Regions from separate parts of the Ramlibacter henchirensis genome, predicted to be linked through region 2. Evidence: riboswitches for the same ligand, from Rfam matches in the RefSeq annotation. Region 2 holds a riboswitch; the other holds the start of a gene.
What was found. A riboswitch is a leader RNA that binds a small molecule or an ion and turns the genes downstream of it on or off. The one in region 2 is predicted to bind S-adenosylhomocysteine.
Positions count from the first base shown of each region.

Region 1: another riboswitch for S-adenosylhomocysteine. It lies ahead of ahcY (adenosylhomocysteinase); the one in region 2 lies ahead of metH (methionine synthase).

Region 1 covers NZ_SMLM01000001.1:2,377,867-2,387,854, reverse strand. The annotation lists gene EZ313_RS11770 (bactofilin family protein) at 1-277, opposite strand, end outside; gene EZ313_RS11765 (DUF6776 family protein) at 306-1,019, opposite strand; gene rpsI (30S ribosomal protein S9) at 1,100-1,492, opposite strand; gene rplM (50S ribosomal protein L13) at 1,504-1,932, opposite strand; gene EZ313_RS11750 (23S rRNA (adenine(2030)-N(6))-methyltransferase RlmJ) at 2,173-3,084, shown strand; gene EZ313_RS11745 (septal ring lytic transglycosylase RlpA family protein) at 3,098-3,559, opposite strand; gene metF (methylenetetrahydrofolate reductase [NAD(P)H]) at 3,556-4,389, opposite strand; gene EZ313_RS11735 (TlyA family RNA methyltransferase) at 4,386-5,141, opposite strand; gene ahcY (adenosylhomocysteinase) at 5,279-6,715, opposite strand; S-adenosyl-L-homocysteine riboswitch at 6,777-6,847, opposite strand; gene EZ313_RS11725 (ATP-dependent DNA ligase) at 6,901-7,980, shown strand; gene EZ313_RS11720 (phosphomannomutase/phosphoglucomutase) at 8,001-9,392, shown strand; gene EZ313_RS11715 (GNAT family N-acetyltransferase) at 9,384-9,988, opposite strand, start outside.
Region 2 covers NZ_SMLM01000001.1:1,781,306-1,791,293, reverse strand. The annotation lists gene EZ313_RS08870 (PaaI family thioesterase) at 11-415, opposite strand; gene EZ313_RS08865 (threonine ammonia-lyase) at 448-1,647, opposite strand; gene EZ313_RS08860 (ATP-binding protein) at 1,768-4,068, shown strand; gene recQ (DNA helicase RecQ) at 4,070-5,986, opposite strand; gene EZ313_RS08850 (homocysteine S-methyltransferase family protein) at 5,976-7,022, shown strand; gene EZ313_RS08845 (hypothetical protein) at 7,050-7,241, opposite strand; S-adenosyl-L-homocysteine riboswitch at 7,370-7,439, shown strand; gene metH (methionine synthase) at 7,476-9,988, shown strand, end outside.

The sequences.
Region 1 (9,988 bases), 600 kb from region 2:
CTTCGATGCAGGCCTTCGGCTGCAGCTCGAGCAGCTCGGTGGCGAAGATCGGGCCGCGTACGGTGCCGTTGACGATGACGTGGTCGGCGTGGATCTCGCCCTGCACCACGGCAGCTTCGGAGATCACGAGCATGCTCGGCTCTTCCGTCAACGCGCGGACGTCGCCCACCACCTCGCCGTCGACCCGCAGGCCTTCGGTGAACTTCAGGTTGCCTTCGACCCGGGTGCCGTGGGCGATGAGGCTCTTGATGGGCGGCTGGGCCTTCTTGCCGAACATTGCGTGAACTCCTCCGTGGTGTCTTGTCTCAAGCGCCGAGCTTGATGCTCTGCACTGCTCGGGTGGCGGACCCTTCCACCACCTTCGCCGACACGTTTTGTACCACGGCCTGTTCAGGCAGATCGACCATTCCCTCCAGGCGGCGGAATTGGCGGAATCGAAGGTCGTGCGGGCTGTCCGGGAGGTCCATCGTCCAGGGCTTGCCGGCGAGGGTGCCGGCGACGGTGACGTGCAGCTTGCCCTTGAATTCGCTCGCGTGCTTGGCGGGCTGCATGACCAGCACCTGCCAGCGCAACTGCCCGCCGAGCACCTCGGCCTGCAGGCCGCGGATGGCCAGCGACTCGGCGCCGCCAGCGGGCATGAGCTTCTCGAAAAAGCCGAGCTGGTCGCGCAACGCGCGGTTCTCGGCCTCGAGCGTGCGGATCTGAACGGCCAGCCGCTCCTGCGCGGCGCGCTCGGCGGTGATCAGGCTGCCGGATGTGTTGACCGCGGATTGCGCCTTGTCGCGCTCCTGCTTGAGGCGGCCGACCTCGTCACGCAGCGCGACCAGCTCTTCATGGATGCCGCCGTTGTCGAGTCCGGCAAGGTCCTTGCCCTTCTCGAAGGCCCAGAGGGAGATGGCGGCGCAGAATCCCAGGCCGAGGGCGGCACCGGCCCATCGCAGGGGCCAGGGCGTGGCGCTTCGGACCGCGACCTCGGGGGCGCTGATCGTCAACCGGCGGCGTAGCAACTTCCAACGCATGAGCTAGGGGCCGAGCATGCCCTGAAAAGCGACAAAGCCGCAACAAGGAACCTTGTGCGGCTTTGTAACGGGAGGAAAGCTTAGCGCTTGCTGAACTGCTTGCGGCGGCGCGCGGAGTGCAGGCCGACCTTCTTGCGCTCGACCTCGCGCGCGTCGCGAGTGACGAAGCCGGCGGCCGACAGCTGCGGCTTGAGGGCCGCGTCATAGTCGATCAGCGCGCGCGTGATGCCGTGGCGCACCGCCCCGGCCTGGCCGGACTCACCGCCGCCGTGCACGTTGACCATGATGTCGAACGTCTCGGCGTGGTTGGTCAGCAACAGGGGCTGGCGCGCGATCATGATCGACGTCTGGCGGCCGAAGAACTGTTCGATGTCCTTGCCGTTGACCGTGATCTTGCCGCTGCCCTTTTTCAGGAAGACACGGGCCACGCTGCTCTTGCGGCGGCCGGTGCCGTTGTTCCATTCACCAATCATTCCTGGCCTCCTCAGATTTCCAGCGGCTGCGGTTGCTGGGCGGTGTGCGGATGCTCCGCCCCGCCGTACACCTTCAGCTTCTTGATCATGGCGTAGCCCAGGGGCCCCTTGGGCAGCATGCCCTTGACGGCCTTCTCGAGCGCGCGGCCGGGATGCCTGGCCTGCATGTCGCGGAAGTTGGTGGCGTAGATGCCGCCCGGGAAGCCCGAGTGGCGGTAGTACATCTTGTCCAGTTCCTTGGAACCGGTGACGCGCAGCTTGCTGGCGTTGATGACGACGATGTAGTCGCCCGTGTCGACGTGAGGCGTGTAGATGGCCTTGTGCTTGCCGCGCAAACGGAGGGCTGCTTCGCTGGCAACCCGACCGAGCACCTTGTCGGTGGCGTCAATCACAAACCACTCGTGCTTCACGTCAGCGGGTTTGGCGCTGAACGTTTTCATTTGAAGGCTTTCGAGAAAGTGGCTTGAAGGGCCCTTTTCCACGGTCGGTGTTCCTCTGCCGGGAACCTCTTAGGTGGGAGTACCGGAAGGGCGATTTCGGCGCCCGTCGCACGCGGTCAGGCCGTGTGCGACTTCCGATTTCCGCCGCGGGGCCGCTTGGCGCTGCGGAAAGCCTGTGATTCTACGATAAATCAAGGACTTACCACAAGGCCGGGCAGGGGCGGCGGGTACGATAACGGGATGTTCAGTTACCGCCACGGCTTCCACGCCGGCAACCACGCCGACGTCTTCAAGCATGTGGCGCTCGTGTCCATCCTGCGGCACCTCACGGTGAAGGAGACGGCGCTCTGGGTGATCGACACCCACGCAGGCGCCGGTCTGTACCGCCTGGACAGCGACTACGCGGGCACCTCGGGCGAGGCCGCCCACGGCGTGCTGCGCCTGGCCGAAGTGGCCGGCACGCAGAACACGATCGACGGCCAGCCGCTGGCCCCGGCGATCGCCGACTACCTAGAGCTCGTGCGCGGCTTCAACCGCGAAGGCCAGCTGCGCATCTACCCCGGCTCACCCTTCCTCGCACAGCGCCTGCTGCGCGAGCAAACGCGCGACAAGCTCAAGCTTTTCGAGCTGCATCCGAGCGACAGCAAGGCCTTGGCCGGCCACGTGGCGCAACTGGGCGCGGGCCGGCAGGTCACGATGGACCGCGCCGACGGCTTCGAGGCGCTCAAGGCGCTGCTGCCGCCGCCGTCGCGCCGCGCGCTGGTCCTCATGGACCCGAGCTACGAGATCAAGAGCGACTACGGCAAGGTCGTCGCCTCGCTGAAGGACAGCCTGCAGCGATTCGCCACCGGCACCTACGCGATCTGGTACCCCGTGATCCCGCGGCCCGAAGCCCACGAGCTGCCGCGGCGCCTCAAGACCGTGGCCCAGCAGGCGCGCAAGCCCTGGCTGCACGCGAGCCTGGCGATCGGCCAGGAAGACGAGCCGCATGTAGCCGGCGAGCCGCACCGGCCGGGCCTGCTGGCCAGCGGCCTGTTCGTGCTGAACCCGCCCCACACGCTCAAGCCGGCCCTGCAGGCGGCGCTGCCGCAATTGCTGCAAGCGCTCGGCCGCGGACGCGGCAAGGGGCAGGTGCTGGAATCCGGCGCCTGAAGCGGCGGTCCCGTCAGCGGATAGCGTCGCGCGGCTCGACCACCGACAGCGACACCGCCTTGGTCCCGCGGCTGAGCAGGCCGATCGCCCTCGCGGCCGCATGGCTCAAGTCGATGATGCGGCCTTTCGTGAACGGTCCCCGATCGTTGATGCGCACCGTGACCTCGCGCCCGTTCTCCAGGCTGCGCACCTTCACGTGCGTTCCGAACGGCAGCGTGGGATGGGCGGCGGTCATCGCGGTCATGTCGAAGCGCTCGCCGCTCGCCGTGCGCCGCCCGTGAAAGGGGAGGCCATACCAGGACGCGATGCCGCGCTGCAGCTCGGCGCCGACGGACGGAGAGACTGATTCCGGAACAGCCTCCTGCACCGCCTCCTGCGTCTCTTCGTCCACCGTGTGCGGCAGCGGAATCGCGCAGCCCGACAAAGCTGCCGCCAGCACGAGCGCCGCCGGCAACCGCAGCAAACCGCTCCTCATCGACCCAATCGCCGGCAGATCTCCAGCGTGGCCGCGGCCTGGTTCATCGTGTAGAAGTGGATGCCCGGCGCACCCTCGGCCTGCAGCCGTTCGCACAAGGCGGTGACCACGTCCAGCCCGAACGCCTTGATCGACTCGCTGTCGTCGCCGAAGCCTTGCAGGCGCAGCCGGATCCAGCGCGGGATCTCCGCCCCGCACGCGTCCGAGAACCGCAGCAGCTGGCTGCTGCTGGTGATCGGCATGATCCCCGGCACCACCGGCACCGACACGCCCCGCTTGCGCAGCTCTTCGACATAGCGCAGGTACGCATCCGCATTGAAGAAGTACTGCGTGATGCCCGCATCCGCGCCCGCTTCCACCTTGGCGATGAAGGCGGCGATGTCGGCATCAGGCGACTTCGACTGAGGATGCACCTCGGGATAAGCCGCGACTTCGAGCTGGAACTGCCGCCCCGTCTCGCTGCGGATGAAGGCCACCAGCTCGCTGGCGTAGCGGAACTCGCCGCCGAGGCCATAGCCGCTGGGCAGGTCGCCCCGCAGCGCGACGATGCGCTGGACGCCCGCCGCGGCATACGCGACCAGCCGCTCGCGGATGCTCTCGCGCGTCTGGCCGATGCACGACAGGTGCGGCGCGGCCGGGCAGCCCTCGGCCATGATCTCCTTGACCGCCTGCAGCGTGCCTTCCTGCGTCGAGCCGCCCGCGCCGAACGTGACCGAGCAGAACTCGGGCTGCAGCGCATACAGCTTCTGCCGCGCCGCGCGCAGCTTCACCGCGCCCTCCTCGGTCTTGGGCGGAAAGAACTCCAGGCTGATCGGTAGCTTGTTTTTCATGCACCCCTCCTTGCATGGACGAAGAATTCGCGGTTGCCGTCGCCGCCCGCGATCGGGCTGTCGACCCAGCCCAGCACCTCCAGGCCGCAGGCGGCGCACGCATCGCGGATGCGCCGCTCCACCTGCGGATAGAGCGAAGCATCGCGCACGATGCCGCCCTTGCCCAGCTGGCCGGGCTGCAGCTCGAACTGCGGCTTGACCAGCATCAGCAGCCGCCCGCCGGCCGCGAGCAGCGGCGCGAGCACGGGCAGCACCAGCGTCAACGAGATGAACGACAGGTCGCCGACGACGAGGTCGAAGCCCGCCTCGACACCGGCCTGCCGCAGCATCGCCGCATCGAGCTCTCGCGCGTTCACCTTCTCCAGGCAGACGACGCGCGGATCGGTCCGCAGCCTTTCGTGCAACTGACCGTGGCCGACGTCGACCCCGACCACCTTCGCCGCGCCGCGCTGCAACAGGCAGTCGGTGAAACCGCCGGTGGACTGGCCCACATCGAGGCAGCGCAGTCCGCCGGAATCGATGCCCGCCGATAGCAACGCGCCTTCGAGCTTGAGCCCGCCGCGAGAGACATAGCGCGCCTCCGCGTCGTCGAGCAACTCGAGCTCGGCTGTGGCCGGCACCTCGTCACCGTTCTTGGCCACCGCATGCCAGCCCCGCGCGTCGCGCCAGCGCAGGCCGGACGAGATCAGGCGCTGCGCCTGCGAGCGCGTGGCGGCGAGGCCGCGTTCGACGAGGAGCTGGTCGGCTCGCATTGAATGTATTCCTCCCTCCCCTCCCGGGGGAGGGCCGGGGTGGGGGCACGCACGGCGGCTGTACAAACTCGGTGCATGAGCGAGCACCGGAGCGCCCCCACCCCAACCCTCCCCCCGAGGGGGAGGGAGAAGATGCATCAATACCGGTACGTGTCCGCCTTGTACGGACCGGCCTTGTTCACCCCGATATACGCCGCCTGCGCCTCCGTCAGCTCGGTCAGCTGGGCGCCGAGCTTCGACAGCTGCAGCCGCGCGACCTTCTCGTCGAGGTGCTTGGGCAGCACGTACACCTTGCCCACTTCATAGGCCTGCGGTTTGGTGAACAGCTCGATCTGCGCCAGCGTCTGGTTGGCAAAGGAGGAGGACATCACGTAGCTCGGGTGGCCGGTCGCGCAGCCCAGGTTCACCAGGCGGCCCTTGGCCAGCAGGATGATGCGCTTGCCGTCCTCGAAGATCACGTGGTCGACCTGCGGCTTGATCTCTTCCCACTTGCACTTCTTCTCGATCGTCGCGACGTCGATCTCGTTGTCGAAGTGGCCGATGTTGCAGACGATGGCCTGGTCCTTCATCTTCGCCATGTGGGCGTAGGTGATGACGTCGCGGTTGCCCGTCGCGGTGACGAAGATGTCGGCCTTGTCGGCGGCGTAGTCCATCGTCACCACGCGGTAGCCTTCCATCGCGGCCTGCAGCGCGTTGATCGGGTCGATCTCGGTCACCCACACCTGGGCCGACAGCGCACGCAGCGCCTGGGCGCTGCCCTTGCCCACGTCGCCGTAGCCGCACACGAGGGCGACCTTGCCGGCCACCATCACGTCGGTGGCGCGCTTGATGCCGTCCACCAGCGATTCGCGGCAGCCGTACAGGTTGTCGAACTTGCTCTTGGTGACCGAGTCGTTGACGTTGATCGCGCGGAACTTCAGCAGGCCCTTGTTGGCCATGTCCTGCAGGCGGTGCACGCCGGTCGTGGTTTCTTCCGTCACGCCGATGATCTCCTTCGCCTTGCGCGAATACCAGGTCGGGTCTTCCTTGAGCTTCTTGCGGATGGCGGCGTAGAGGATGCGCTCCTCCTCGCTGGAATGGGTGTCGATCAGCGACAGGTCCTGCTCGCAGCGCTGGCCCAGGTGCATCAGCAGCGTGGCGTCGCCGCCGTCGTCCAGGATCATGTTCGGCCCTTCGTGCTCGCCGCCCTTGGCGCCGAATTCGAAGATGCGATGCGTGTAGTCCCAGTAGTCCTCCAGCGACTCGCCCTTGACGGCGAACACCGGCGTGCCGGCGGCGGCGATGGCCGCGGCGGCATGGTCCTGGGTGGAGAAGATGTTGCACGAGGCCCAGCGCACCTGCGCGCCAAGCGCCTGCAGCGTCTCGATCAGCACCGCGGTCTGGATCGTCATGTGCAGCGAGCCGGTGATGCGCGCACCCTTGAGCGGCTGGCTCTTCGCGAATTCCTGGCGGATGGCCATCAGGCCCGGCATCTCGGTCTCGGCGATGCGGATTTCCTTGCGGCCCCAGTCGGCCAGCGAGAGGTCGGCGATGGCGCAGTCTTGTGCGCGGTTGGGCTTGAGAACGGCGTTCATGGATGCTCCAAAAGCTGTGTTTCGGGTCAACCACTGCCTGGGGGAACTCACCTCACAGGACAGTGGGTGAGCGTCGTTGCTGTAGGTTCCGAGCCTCACACCGCGACGGGTGCTGCAACGCTCCTCGGATGGGCGTGATTATACGAGCCGCCCCACGGCCGGGCCTCCCTGCGGTACAAAGCCCCATGCCCGCCGCGCAGCCGTTCTCCGCCCCGATCGAACCCATGCTGGCGAAGATCGCCGATGAGCTGCCCACCGGCGACGGTTTCCTCTTCGAACCCAAGTGGGACGGTTTCCGCGCCCTGGTGTTCCGCGACGCGGACGGCGTGGTGATCCAGAGCCGCGACCTCAAGCCCCTCAACCGCTACTTCCCCGAGCTGGAGAAAGTGCTCGCCGAGCAGCTGCCCAAGGGCTGCATCCTCGACGGCGAGATCGTGGTCGTCGGTCCGCGCGGCCTCGACTTCGACGCGCTGCAGCAGCGGATCCACCCGGCCGCCTCGCGCATCTCCAGGCTCGCGAAGGAGACGCCGGCCGGCTTCGTCGCCTTCGACCTGCTGGCCGCCGGCGGCAAGCCGATCACGGAGCTGCCGCAGCAGGAGCGTCGCGTGCGGCTGGAGCGCCTGCTCGGCCAGGCCAGGCCGCCGCTATACCTCACGCCGGTCACCACCGACCGCGCGCAGGCGCAGGACTGGCTGCAGCGCTTCGAAGGCGCGGGCCTGGACGGTGTGGTCGCCAAGCCCGCGAATGCGACTTACCAGCCCGGCAAGCGCGCGATGTTCAAGATCAAGCATGCGCGAACGGCCGATTGCGTGGTGGCGGGCTTTCGCTGGTACAAGGACACGCAGGATGCGGTCGGCTCGCTGCTGCTGGGCCTCTACAACGAATCCGGCGTGCTGCAGCACGTGGGCGTGACGTCGTCGTTCACGATGGCGATGCGGCGCCAGCTGCTCGAAGAACTCGCGCCGCTGCGCGAGAACGCAATGGCCGACCATCCGTGGCGCGACTGGGCACAGGCCAGCGTGGGGGACGTCGACCGGATGCCCGGCGCCAAGTCTCGCTGGAGCGGTGGCAAGGACCTGAGCTGGGAGCCGCTGCGCCCCGAGCGGGTCTGTGAGGTCAAGTACGACCATCTTCAGGGTGAGCGCTTCCGGCACGCGACCACCTTCCTGCGCTGGCGGCCCGACAAGCCGCCGCAGGACTGCCGCTACGACCAGCTCGAGGTGACATCGCCGTTCGAGCTGGCGCAGGTGTTCCGGGCCGCATAGCCCCCCAGCTCAAACCGCGCATGAAAGTCACCGCCAGCGTCTTCAAGGCTTATGACATCCGCGGCACGGTGCCGGCCACGTTGAACGAACCGCTGGCGTACGCCATCGGCCGCGCGTTTGCGGGCGAGGCACTTGCGCAGGGAGAGCGCACGGTCGTGGTCGGGCGCGATGGGCGGGTGAGCAGCCCGGCGCTCGCGAGCGCCCTGATGCGCGGGCTCGCAGAGGGCGGACTCGACGTGGTCGATATCGGCCTGGCCACCACGCCGATGCTGTATTTCGCCGCCACCACGCTGGCGCGCAGCGGCATCCAGGTCACGGCCAGCCACAACCCGCGCGACGACAACGGCTTCAAGCTGCTGCTGGCGGGCCGCACGCTGCATGGCCCGGCGCTGCAGCAGCTGAGGCAGGTGATCGAGCGCGAGGACTGGAAGCCGGCATCGGCGGCCGGCCAGCCGCGGCAGGCCGACATCGCGGGCGCATACATCGACCGCATCGCGGGCGATGTGCGGCTGGCCCGCCCGCTGAAGGTCGTGATCGATTGCGGCAACGGCGTGGCCGGCGCATTCACGCCGCAGGTGCTGCGCGCGATCGGCTGCGATGTCGTGGAGCTGTTCACCGAAGTGGACGGCACGTTTCCGAACCACCACCCCGACCCGGCGAAGCCCGAGAACCTGCGCGACCTGATCGCGACGGTGCAGCAGACCGGCGCCGACCTCGGCCTGGCGCTCGACGGCGACGGCGATCGCCTCGGGGTCGTGACGCGAAGCGGCCAGATCATCTGGCCCGACCGTCAGCTGATGTTGTTGGCGCAAGACGTGCTGTCGAGGCACCCGGGCGCGCCCATCGTGTTCGACGTCAAGTCGACGCAGCGGCTGCCCGAGGCCATCGCCGCCGCGGGCGGCCGGCCGGTGATGGACCGCAGCGGCTACGTGCTGCTGAAGGACCGCATGCTCGAACTGGGCGCGCCGCTCGCGGGCGAGATGAGCGGGCACCTGTTCTTCAACGAGCGCTGGTACGGCTTCGACGACGGCACGTACGCCGCGGCGCGCGTGCTGGAGATCCTCTCGCGCCACGACGATCTGGGCGCCGTGCTGGAGGCGCTGCCCACGAGCTGCTCGACGCCGGAGCTGCACGTGCCCTGCGCCGAAGGCGAGGCGCACCGTGTCGCCGCCGAACTGGCGGCGCTCGCGGGCCACAACGCTCCCCACGGTGCGCAGGTCTGCACGATCGACGGACTGCGGCTGGACTGGCCGGACGGCTTCGGCCTGGTGCGCGCGTCGAACACCACGCCGGTGCTCACGGTGCGCTTCGAAGGCCACACGCCCGAGGCCCTGCAGCGGATCGAGCGCGAGATGATGGCGCTGCTGCGCCGAGTCAAACCCGACGCCGCGTTCGCCTCCAGCTCACACTGACTCCCGCCCGACACGCAGCGTCCACATCGTTTCGGGCTCGGCGCCCCAGCGCTGCTTGTACGGCTCGGTCCCGCGCAGGAAATCGAACAGCGCCGCGCCTTCGGCCTGGGCCTGCCCGATCGCGTGCCCGACCAGCAGCGTGCCCGGGCTGAGCGACGCCGCGTCCGGATCGAAGCCGCCGATGTAGTACGACCAGCGGCGGCGCGCGACCCAGGGCGGATCGGCAAGGCCATAAAGAACGGCCAGCACGCGGCCGTCGATACGCAATGCAATGAGCCGTAGCAGACCACGCTCGAGCAACAGCGGCGCCGCCTCGCGGTGCCACTCGAGCACGCCCTCCCCGCGCAGCACGCCGGGCTCGTCGCGCCCGGCCCAGCGTCGCGCGTGCAGGCGGTCGAGTGCGTCGAGCAGGTCGGGCAGCGATTGCGCATCGGCAGACTCGTAGGCGACGCTGCCTTCGCGCTGGACGCGTCGCCGGCAGTACGCGAGATTGCGCGCCATCGGTCCCGGCACAGCCGCCGGCAATGGCAGCACCGGGTTCGGATCGGCGGCGCGCAACTCGCGGCGCCAGCGCGCAGGCCAGGCCAGCGCACCCA
Region 2 (9,988 bases):
GCGCCCAGCGCTACAGCAGCGCGTACGTGGTGCTGGCCCGGCAGACGCTCTTGCCGTCCTGTGCGCCACGGATGTCGATCTCGCCGAAGGCCAGGGCCTTGCCCGCGCGCACGATGCGGGCCTGCACCAGCCCGTCCTGACCCGAGAGCGGCCGCAGGAAGCTTGTGTTCATCTGCACCGTCGTGCAGGGGCGGAACTCGCCGAAATGGTTGACGAGCGCCAGCACCATCGCCGTGTCGGCCGCCGCCATCATGGCCTGGCCGCACAGCATGTTGCCGGCGCGCGCGAGCTGGTCGCTCTGGGGCAGCCGCAGCGTCACGCTGTCGGCATCGAAGCCCTCGGCCCGAAGGCCCAGCGCCTGCACCCAAGGCGCGAAGTAGTCGGGAAGGGTGGATTGAAGCTGGTCGAGCGTCATGGCGGGCAATGATAGGTGCGGCGCAACCCCGCCTACTGCCGCTCGGCTTCGAAGCCCGCCTTGCGCAACGAGCCGAGCACGGCTTCGATGTGCTGCGGCCCGCGCGTCTGGATCACCAGCTCGATCTCCACGTTCTGCGCCGCCAGCATCGTGAACGCGCGCTGGTGGTGCACCTCGTCGACGTTCGCGCCGGCCTCCGCGACCGTGGCCGTGATGCGCGCCAGCGAGCCCGGGACGTCACGCGCGCACACGCGGATGCGCGCCAGCCGCCCCGCGCGCGCCATGCCGCGCTCGATGATCGACGCGAGCAGCAGCGGATCGATGTTGCCGCCGCCCAGCACCAGGCCCACCGTGCGGCCGCGGAAGCGCTCGGGATGCTTGAGCATCGCCGCCAGCCCCGCCGCGCCGGCGCCCTCCACCAAAGTCTTCTCGATCTCCAGCAGCAGCACGATCGACTGCTCGATGTCGCCTTCGTCCACCAGCAGGATGTCGTCGACGCAGCGCTCGATGATCTCGCGCGGGATCTTCCCCGGCGTGCCGACCGCGATGCCCTCCGCGATCGTCGACACGCCCTGCGGCAGCTGCGCCTTCTTCAGCGCGTTGTACATGTTGGGGAAGCGCAGGGTCTGCACGCCCACGACCTCGATGCCCGCCTTGACCGACTTGGCCGCCAGCGACATGCCCGCGATCAGGCCTCCGCCGCCGACCGACACGACGATCGTGTCGAGCTGCGGCACGTCGTCCAGCATTTCCAGCGCCGCCGTGCCCTGGCCGGCGACGATGGCCTCGTCGTCGTAGGGATGAACGAAGGTCAGGCCCTGCTCCTGGGCGAGTTCCAGCGCGTGGCCGCGCGCCTCGTCCAGCGTGTCGCCGTGCAGGACGATCTCGGCGCCGAAGCCGCGCGTGCGCTCCACCTTCACGCCGGGCGTGAAGCGCGGCATGACGATGACGGCTCGCAGGCCCAGGCGCTGCGCGTGGTAGGCCACGCCCTGGGCATGGTTGCCCGCGCTCATCGCGATCACGCCACGGGCGCGCTCGTTGTCGCTCAGCTGGGTCAGCTTGTTGCAGGCCCCGCGCTCCTTGAACGAAGCGGTGAACTGCAGGTTCTCGAACTTGAGGAAGACGCGCGCGCCGGTCAGCTGCGAGAGGGTCTGCGAGGCAACGCAGGGCGTGCGCAGCACCTGGCCCTGCAGTCGGCGGGCGGCGGCCCGGATGTCGGCGAGTTCCAGCATGGCCCGCATTGTGGCGGGCGGGCTGGCGCGGCCGCAGGCGCCCAGATTCCTTCCCACGCGGGATGAAGCCGAGTTATCGTAGGCGCCGCGTGTCCTTTGCGAACTGGAGGCGCCATTCCCATGGTCAAGCGAACGGTCGATGTGCAGATGCTCCCATCGCCGGGGCTGAAGGACGCCCCCGTGCTCGACCTCATGTGCTCGCACTTCGTGCTGACGCTGGCGGCCAAGCAGGGCGGCAAGTTCAACGTGCGCCGCGACCTCAACGGGCTGCTGTCGCTCTCGGGCCGGCACCTGGTGTGGCCCGCGCCCGCACTGGCCCGCCTGCGCGAATTCCTCGGCCGCCGCTGCAAGGACAACGAGTTCTGGCGTGGCCACGAGCAGCTCTCCACCGCCGAGTTCCTGGATCGCCACGGTGTGTGGCGCGGCCCCTACGAGGAAGGCACGCTCTTCTTCTACCTGGACGAGTACGCCAAGGACCAGCCCAAGGACCTGCTGTCGGTGCTCACCGTCACCGGCGAATGGCTGACCCATGCGCTGAAGAAGCAGTCCACGCTGGTGGAAAAGAACATCGACGCGCTGTCGGGTCTCCTGCAGCTCAACAAGGCCGAGCGTGCGCTGCTCCTCTACGGAACGCTTGCGCGCTACCAGCGTGATCTGCGCAGCATCCTGGTCGAGTTCAAGGTCAACAACGCGCCCGAGGCCTATGCCGCGATCGCCGACATCGCGGGGGTGAACGCGGCCGACGTGGGCGAGGCGCTGCGCGTCGGTTCGCGGCTGGAGCGGATCGGCCTGGTCGAGAACCTCATCTCCGAGCACAACATCACTGACCTGGCCGACCTGATGAAGGTCAGCGAGAAGCTGCCGCCGGTGCTGATGCGCGAATACCGCGACCAGAACGAGCTGATGGCGGTGTTCACCCGGCCCAGCGCGAAGAGCACGCTCGGGCTGTCGGACTTCGCCTTCGTGGAGGAAGACGCGCAGGTCCTGTGCGCGCTGCTGCGCAATGCTGTCGATCGCAAGGAGCCGGGTGTCAACGTGCTGCTGTACGGGCCGCCCGGCACCGGCAAGACCGAACTCGCGAAAGTGGTGGCGCAGGCGGCGGGGCTCGAGCTGTTCGAAGTCGAGTACGCCGACCGCGACGGCAATTCGCTTTCCGGCCGCGACCGCTACCGCTCGCTTCAGATCGCGCAGGTGTTCCTCAAGGGCAGCGCGCAGGCGGCGCTGCTCTTCGACGAAGTGGAAGACGTGTTCCCGCCCATCAGCTCCGAGGCCGCGCAGCTGATCGCGCGCGCCGAGCAGGTGGCGGCTCCCGCCAACGGCAGCGTGAGCGGCAAGGCCTGGGTGAACCAGATCCTGGAATCCAACCCGGTGCCCACGCTGTGGGTCACCAACCGCATCGAGCAGATCGACCCGGCGTTCCGCCGCCGCTTCGCCTATCACCTGGAACTGAAGTCGCCGCCGCCGGGCGCGCGCGAAGGCCTGGTGCGAAAGACGCTGGACGGCGTTTCGGTGTCGGACGGCTTCGTCGCCAAGCTCACCGAACGCAAGGGACTGACGCCGGCGCAGATCCGCACCGCGGTGCGGTTCGCCGGCCTGGCGGGCGGAACGTCGACGTCGGTCGAACAGCTGATCGAACGCCAGCTGCGCAACGCGGACCAGGCCTTGGGCAACCGCACGCCCGGCGCGGCGCGCCCCAGCGTCACCACTTACGACCTGGCGATGCTGAACGTGGAGAGCCGTTTCGAGATCCCGCGCATCGTCGAAGCGCTCAAGGCGCGCGGACACGGCACGCTGTGTTTCTACGGCGCGCCGGGCACGGGCAAGACGGCGCTGGCCGAACACATCGCGCGCCGGCTGGACCGGCCCCTGCTGATCAAGCAGGCCAGCGACCTGATGAGCAAGTTCGTCGGCGAGACCGAGCAGAACATGGCGGCCATGTTCCGCGAAGCCGAGAGCGAGAAGGCGGTGCTGCTGCTGGACGAGGCCGACAGCTTCCTGCAGGACCGGCGCGGCGCGCAGCGCACCTACGAGGTGACGGAAGTGAACGAGATGCTGCAGGGCATGGAGCGCTTCGCCGGCATCTTCGTGTGCACCACCAATCTCATGGACCGTATCGACCAGGCGGCCCTGCGGCGCTTCACCTTCAAGATCCGCTTCAAGCCGCTGACGCCGGCGCAGCGCGAGACGATGTTCGTCAACGAGGCGCTGGGCGGGGAGTCAGGTGCGTTGACGGACGAGATCCGCGCGCGGCTCACGCGGCTGGACCAGCTGTGCCCCGGCGACTTCGCGGCGGTCAAGCGCCAGGTCGACATCCTGGCGGCCGGGGATTTCGGGCCGCTGGAGTTCCTCGAGCAGCTGGAAGCGGAGCACCGCATCAAGCCGGAGGTGCGCGAATCGCGCAACATCGGCTTCGTGCAGTGACTCAGGCCGACGCGAGCACCCGCAGCACTTCCTCGCCGTAGGCCTCGAGCTTGCGCGCGCCGATCCCGCTCACGCCTTCCAGCTGATCCACAGACGTCGGCCCCATCGCAGCGATCGCCGCCAGCGTCGCGTCGTGAAAGATCACGTACGCCGGCAGGTTGTGGGAGCGCGCCACCTCCGCGCGCCAGGCCTTGAGCGCGGCAAAGCGCGATTGCGCGGCATCGGTCAGCCCCGCCGCGACGGCGCTCGCGGTCCCGCTGCGCTCGCGCCGCTTGCGGCCGGCAGGCTGGGACAGCGACTCCCGCAGCAGCACCTGCCGCTCGCCCTTGAGCACCGCACGCGAGCCTTCGGTCAGCCGCAGCGTGTTGAACGACTCCGCGTCCACCGCCACCGAGCCGGTGGCGACCAGCTGGCGCAGCACGCTGCGCAACTGCGGCTCGCTGAACTGCGCGCCGAGCCCGAAGGTGGACAGCTTGTCGTGGCCGAACTGCTCGACCTTCTCCGTGCGCTTGCCGCGCAGGATGTCCATCACGTGCCCGGCGCCGAAGCTGATGCCGCTGGCCTGCTGCACGCGGTACACCGTCGACAGGAGCTTGCGCGCCGCGTCCGTGCCGTCCCACACCTGCGGCGGCGAGAGGCAGTTGTCGCAATTGCCGCAGGGTTGCGACGCTTCGCCGAAGTAGGCGAGCAGCCGCACGCGCCGGCAGTCGGTCGCCTCGGCGAGCGCCAGTAGCGCATCGAGCTTGCCGCGCATGACCTGCTTGAACTCTTCGCCGGCCGGGCTCTCGTCGATCATGCGGCGCTGGTTCACCACGTCCTGCAGGCCGTACAGCATCCAGGCCTGCGCGGGCAGGCCGTCGCGGCCGGCGCGGCCGGTTTCCTGGTAGTAGCCCTCGATGTTCTTGGGCATGTCCAGGTGCGCCACGAAGCGCACGTCGGGCTTATCGATGCCCATGCCGAAGGCGATGGTGGCCACCATCACGACGCCGTCGTCGCGCAGGAAGCGGTCCTGGTTGCGCTGGCGCACGTCGGCGTCCAGGCCGGCGTGGTAGGGCAGGGCGTCGACCCCGCGCTCGCAGAGCGTCTGCGCCGTCTCCTCCACCCGCTTGCGCGACTGGCAGTAGACGATGCCGGCGTCGCCCTCGTGCTCCTGCTCGATGAAGCGCAGCAGCTGCGCCGACGGGTCCTTCTTCTCCACCAGCCGGTAGCGGATGTTGGGCCGGTCGAAGCTGCTGACGAACTGGCGGGCCTCCTGCAGCTGCAGCCGCTCGACGATGTCGGCGCGGGTCGTCGCGTCGGCGGTGGCGGTGAGCGCGATGCGCGGCACGCCCGGATAGCGCTCGTGCAACACCGTGAGGGCCCGGTACTCGGGCCGGAAATCGTGGCCCCACTGGCTGACGCAATGCGCCTCGTCGATGGCGAACAGCGCCAGGCGCCCCTGCTGCCGCAACGTGTCCAGCTGCGAGAGGAAACGCGGCGTCGTCACGCGTTCCGGCGCGGCGTACAGCAGCGTGATCTCGCCGCGCATCAGGCGGCGCTCGACGTCTTGCGCCTCTTCGAACGACAGCGAGGAATTGAGGAACGCGGCCGGCACGCCCGCCTCGTGCAGGGCGCCGACCTGGTCGTGCATCAGCGCGATCAGCGGCGACACCACGATGGTGGCGCCCAGGCCGGCGCGCTCGCGAGCGATGGCGGGCACCTGGTAGCACAGCGACTTGCCGCCGCCGGTGGGCATCAGCACCAGCGCGTCGCCGCCCGCGATGACGTGTTCGACGATGTCGGCCTGCTGGCCGCGGAACCGCTCGTAGCCAAAGACCTGCTGGAGGATGGAGGGGGCGCTGGACACGATCCCCTGATTCTCCCTGCTGGCGGGGGGGCGGAGCACCCGTTTCCTACAATCTGCGGACATGAAGCCCATCGCCTACACCCGCGGCCAGGCCCTGCCGGCCCTGCTCGAGAAACGCATCCTGATCCTGGATGGCGCGATGGGCACCATGATCCAGCGCCTGAAGCTCACCGAAGCCGACTTCCGCGGCGAGCGCTTCCGCGAGCATCCCAAGGACCTGAAGAACAACGGCGAGCTGCTGGTGCTCACGCGGCCCGAAGTGATCCGCGACATCCACGAAGGCTTCCTCGCGGCCGGCGCCGACATCATCGAGACCAACACCTTCGGCGCCAACGCGCTGGCGCAGGACGACTACGAGCTGGCGCACATCTCCCATGAGCTGAACGTGGTGGCGGCCCGGATCGCGCGCGAAGCCGCCGACAAGTTCTCCACACCCGACCAGCCGCGCTTCGTGGCCGGCGCGCTCGGCCCCACGCCGCGCACCGCCAGCATCAGCCCCGACGTGAACGACCCCGGCGCCCGCAACGTCGACTTCGAGCAGCTTCGTGCGGCCTACTACGAACAGGTCGATGGCCTGGTGGAAGGCGGTGTCGACCTGCTGCTGGTGGAAACCATCTTCGACACGCTCAATGCCAAGGCGGCGCTGTTCGCGATCGACGAATTCTTCGAGAAGAGCGGCCAGCGCCTGCCGGTGATCATCAGCGGCACGGTGACCGATGCATCCGGCCGCATCCTCAGCGGCCAGACCGTCACCGCCTTCTGGTACAGCGTGCGCCATGCGCAGCCGCTGGCCGTCGGCCTGAACTGCGCGCTGGGCGCCGCGCTGATGCGGCCCTACATCCAGGAGCTGGCCAAGGCCGCGCCCGACACCTTCATCAGCTGCTATCCCAACGCGGGGCTGCCCAACCCGATGAGCGAGACCGGTTTCGATGAAACGCCCGACGTCACCTCGCGTCTGCTGCGCGACTTCGCGGCCGAGGGGCTGGTGAACATCGTGGGCGGCTGCTGCGGCACCACGCCCGAGCACATCGCCGCGATCGGGCAAGCCGTCGCGCCGCTGCCCACGCGCAGCCGCCGGCGCGAGTTCTTCTACAAGGAAGCGGCGTAGGGCAGCAGCCTTGCGCGTCCGGCGCGGCTACACCTGATGGCTCAGCCACCAGGTCGCCAGGCCGATGATCACGCAGCCGATCGCCACGGCATAGAGGATCCAGCCTGGGAACGAGCCCGGGTCGTCGCGCACGCGGCCGGACACCACCTTGCCGGTCACCGCGGCCACGACGGCCAGGATGAAGGGCCAGACGTAGGTTGGCAGGTCGAAGATTCCCATGCGCCGCAGTGTCCGCGCCGCGCGCGAGCGGTGCTGTCAGGCGTTTTCGCGCGGCGCTGTAGGTTCGCCAAGCTCAGGTGCCGGTGACTCGCGATGCTGCGTCGCACCCTGCCGCTAAAATGACGCCTCTCTCAAGGAGCGTTGCAGCGCCGGCCCGTCCGGCGTCAGGCTTGAGATTCCCAACGACGCTCACCTCGACGCGGCCCGGCCGCAGATCAGACGAAGGTGAGCACGATGCCCGAAACCCCCCACGTCCCCCCGCTCAAGCTATCCGGACTCGAACCGGTCGCCATCGGCCCCGGCAGCCTGTTCGTCAACGTCGGCGAGCGAACCAACGTCACGGGCTCCAAGGCCTTCGCCCGGATGATCCTGGCCGGCCGGTTCGAGGAGGCGCTGGCCGTGGCGCGCCAGCAGGTCGAGAACGGCGCGCAGGTCATCGACGTGAACATGGACGAGGCCATGCTGGACAGCAAGGCCGCGATGGTGCGGTTCCTGAACCTGATCGCCAGTGAGCCGGACATCGCGCGCGTGCCGGTGATGGTGGACAGCTCCAAGTGGGAGGTGATCGAAGCCGGCCTGCGCTGCCTGCAGGGCAAGGGCATCGTCAACTCCATCTCGCTCAAGGAAGGCGAGGCCGAGTTCAAGCGGCAGGCCACGTTGGTGCGGCGCTACGGCGCGGCCGCGGTGGTGATGGCCTTCGACGAGAAGGGCCAGGCCGACAGCTTCGAGCGCAAGACCGAGATCTGCCGGCGCGCCTACCGCATTCTGGTGGACGAAGTCGGGTTCCCGCCCGAGGACATCATCTTCGACCCCAACATCTTCGCCATCGCGACGGGCATCGAGGAGCACAACAACTACGCGGTCGACTTCATCGAGGCCATCCGCTGGATCAAGCAGAACCTGCCCGGCGCCAAGGTCTCGGGCGGTGTGTCGAATGTGAGTTTCTCGTTCCGCGGCAACGACCCGGTGCGCGAGGCCATCCACACCGTGTTCCTCTACCACGCGATCCGCGCCGGTATGGACATGGGCATCGTCAACGCCGGCATGGTGGGCGTGTACGACGAAGTGGAACCCACGCTGCGCGAGCGGGTGGAGGACGTGGTGCTGAACCGCCGGCCCGATGCCGGCGAGCGCCTGGTGGAGATCGCCGAGCAGGCCAAGGGCGCGGCGCGCGACGAGGGCAAGCGCAACGAGTGGCGCCAGCAGCCGGTGGAGCAGCGCCTGGCGCACGCGCTGGTGCACGGCATCACCGACCACATCGTCCCTGACACCGAGGAGATGTACCAGCAGGTCCTGGCCAAGGGCGGCCGCCCGCTGCACGTGATCGAGGGGCCGCTGATGGACGGCATGAACATCGTGGGCGACCTGTTCGGCGCCGGCAAGATGTTCCTGCCGCAGGTGGTGAAGTCGGCGCGCGTGATGAAGCAGGCCGTGGCCCACCTCATTCCCTACATCGAGGAAGAAAAGAAGCAGCAGGAGGCGGCCGGCCAGGACGTGCGGGCCAAGGGCAAGATCGTCATCGCCACCGTCAAGGGCGACGTGCACGACATCGGCAAGAACATCGTGACGGTCGTGCTCCAGTGCAACAACTTCGAGGTCGTGAACATGGGCGTGATGGTCCCGTGCCACGAGATCCTGGCCAAGGCCAAGGTCGAGGGCGCGGACATCGTCGGCCTGTCGGGCCTGATCACGCCGTCGCTGGAGGAGATGCAGTACGTCGCCAGCGAGATGCAGAAGGACGAGCACTTCCGCATGCGCAAGATCCCGCTGCTGATCGGCGGCGCCACCACCAGCCGCGTGCACACGGCGGTGAAGATCGCCCCGCACTACGAGGGGCCGGTGGTCTACGTGCCGGACGCCTCGCGCAGCGTGGGCGTGGCGCAGAGCCTCCTGTCCGAGCAGGCGGCCCGGTTCATCGCGGACGTCGAGGCCGACTACGAGAAGGTGCGGCAGCTGCACGCCAGCAAGAAGCAGGCGCCGCTGTGGCCCTTGGCGAAAGCGCGCGCGAACAGGACGCCGATCGACTGGTCGGCCTACACGCCGCCGGCGCCCAAGTTCATCGGCCGCCGTGTGTTCCGCAACTTCGACCTGGCGGAGCTGGTGAAGTACATCGACTGGGGACCGTTCTTCCAGACCTGGAACCTCGCCGGGCCTTTCCCCGCGATCCTCAAGGATGAAGTCGTGGGCAGCGAAGCGGTGCGCGTCTTCTCCGACGGCCAGCGGATGCTCAAGCGCCTGGTCGAAGGCCGATGGCTCACCGCGAACGCGGTGATGGGCTTCTGGCCCGCCAACAGCGTGAACGACGACGACATCCAGCTCTACACCGACGAGTCGCGCGAACAGGTGGCGCTCACCTGGTACGGGCTGCGTCAGCAAGCCGAGAAGCAGGCGATCGATGGCGTGATGCGCCCGAGCCGGGCCCTGGCCGACTTCGTCGCGCCCAAGGGCGTTGCGAAAGACTACGTCGGCGTCTTCGCAGTGACCGCCGGCATCGGCTGCGAGGCCAAGGAGCAGTACTTCCTCAAGGACCACGACGACTACTCGGCCATCATGCTCAAGGCCTTGGCCGATCGCCTGGCAGAGGCTTTCGCGGAGTGCCTGCACGAACGCGTGCGCAAGGACCTGTGGGGCTACGCGGCCGGCGAACATCTGTCCAACGAGGAGCTCGTTGCCGAGAAGTACCGTGGCATCCGGCCCGCGCCGGGCTATCCCGCCTGCCCCGACCACAGCGTGAAGGGCGACATGTT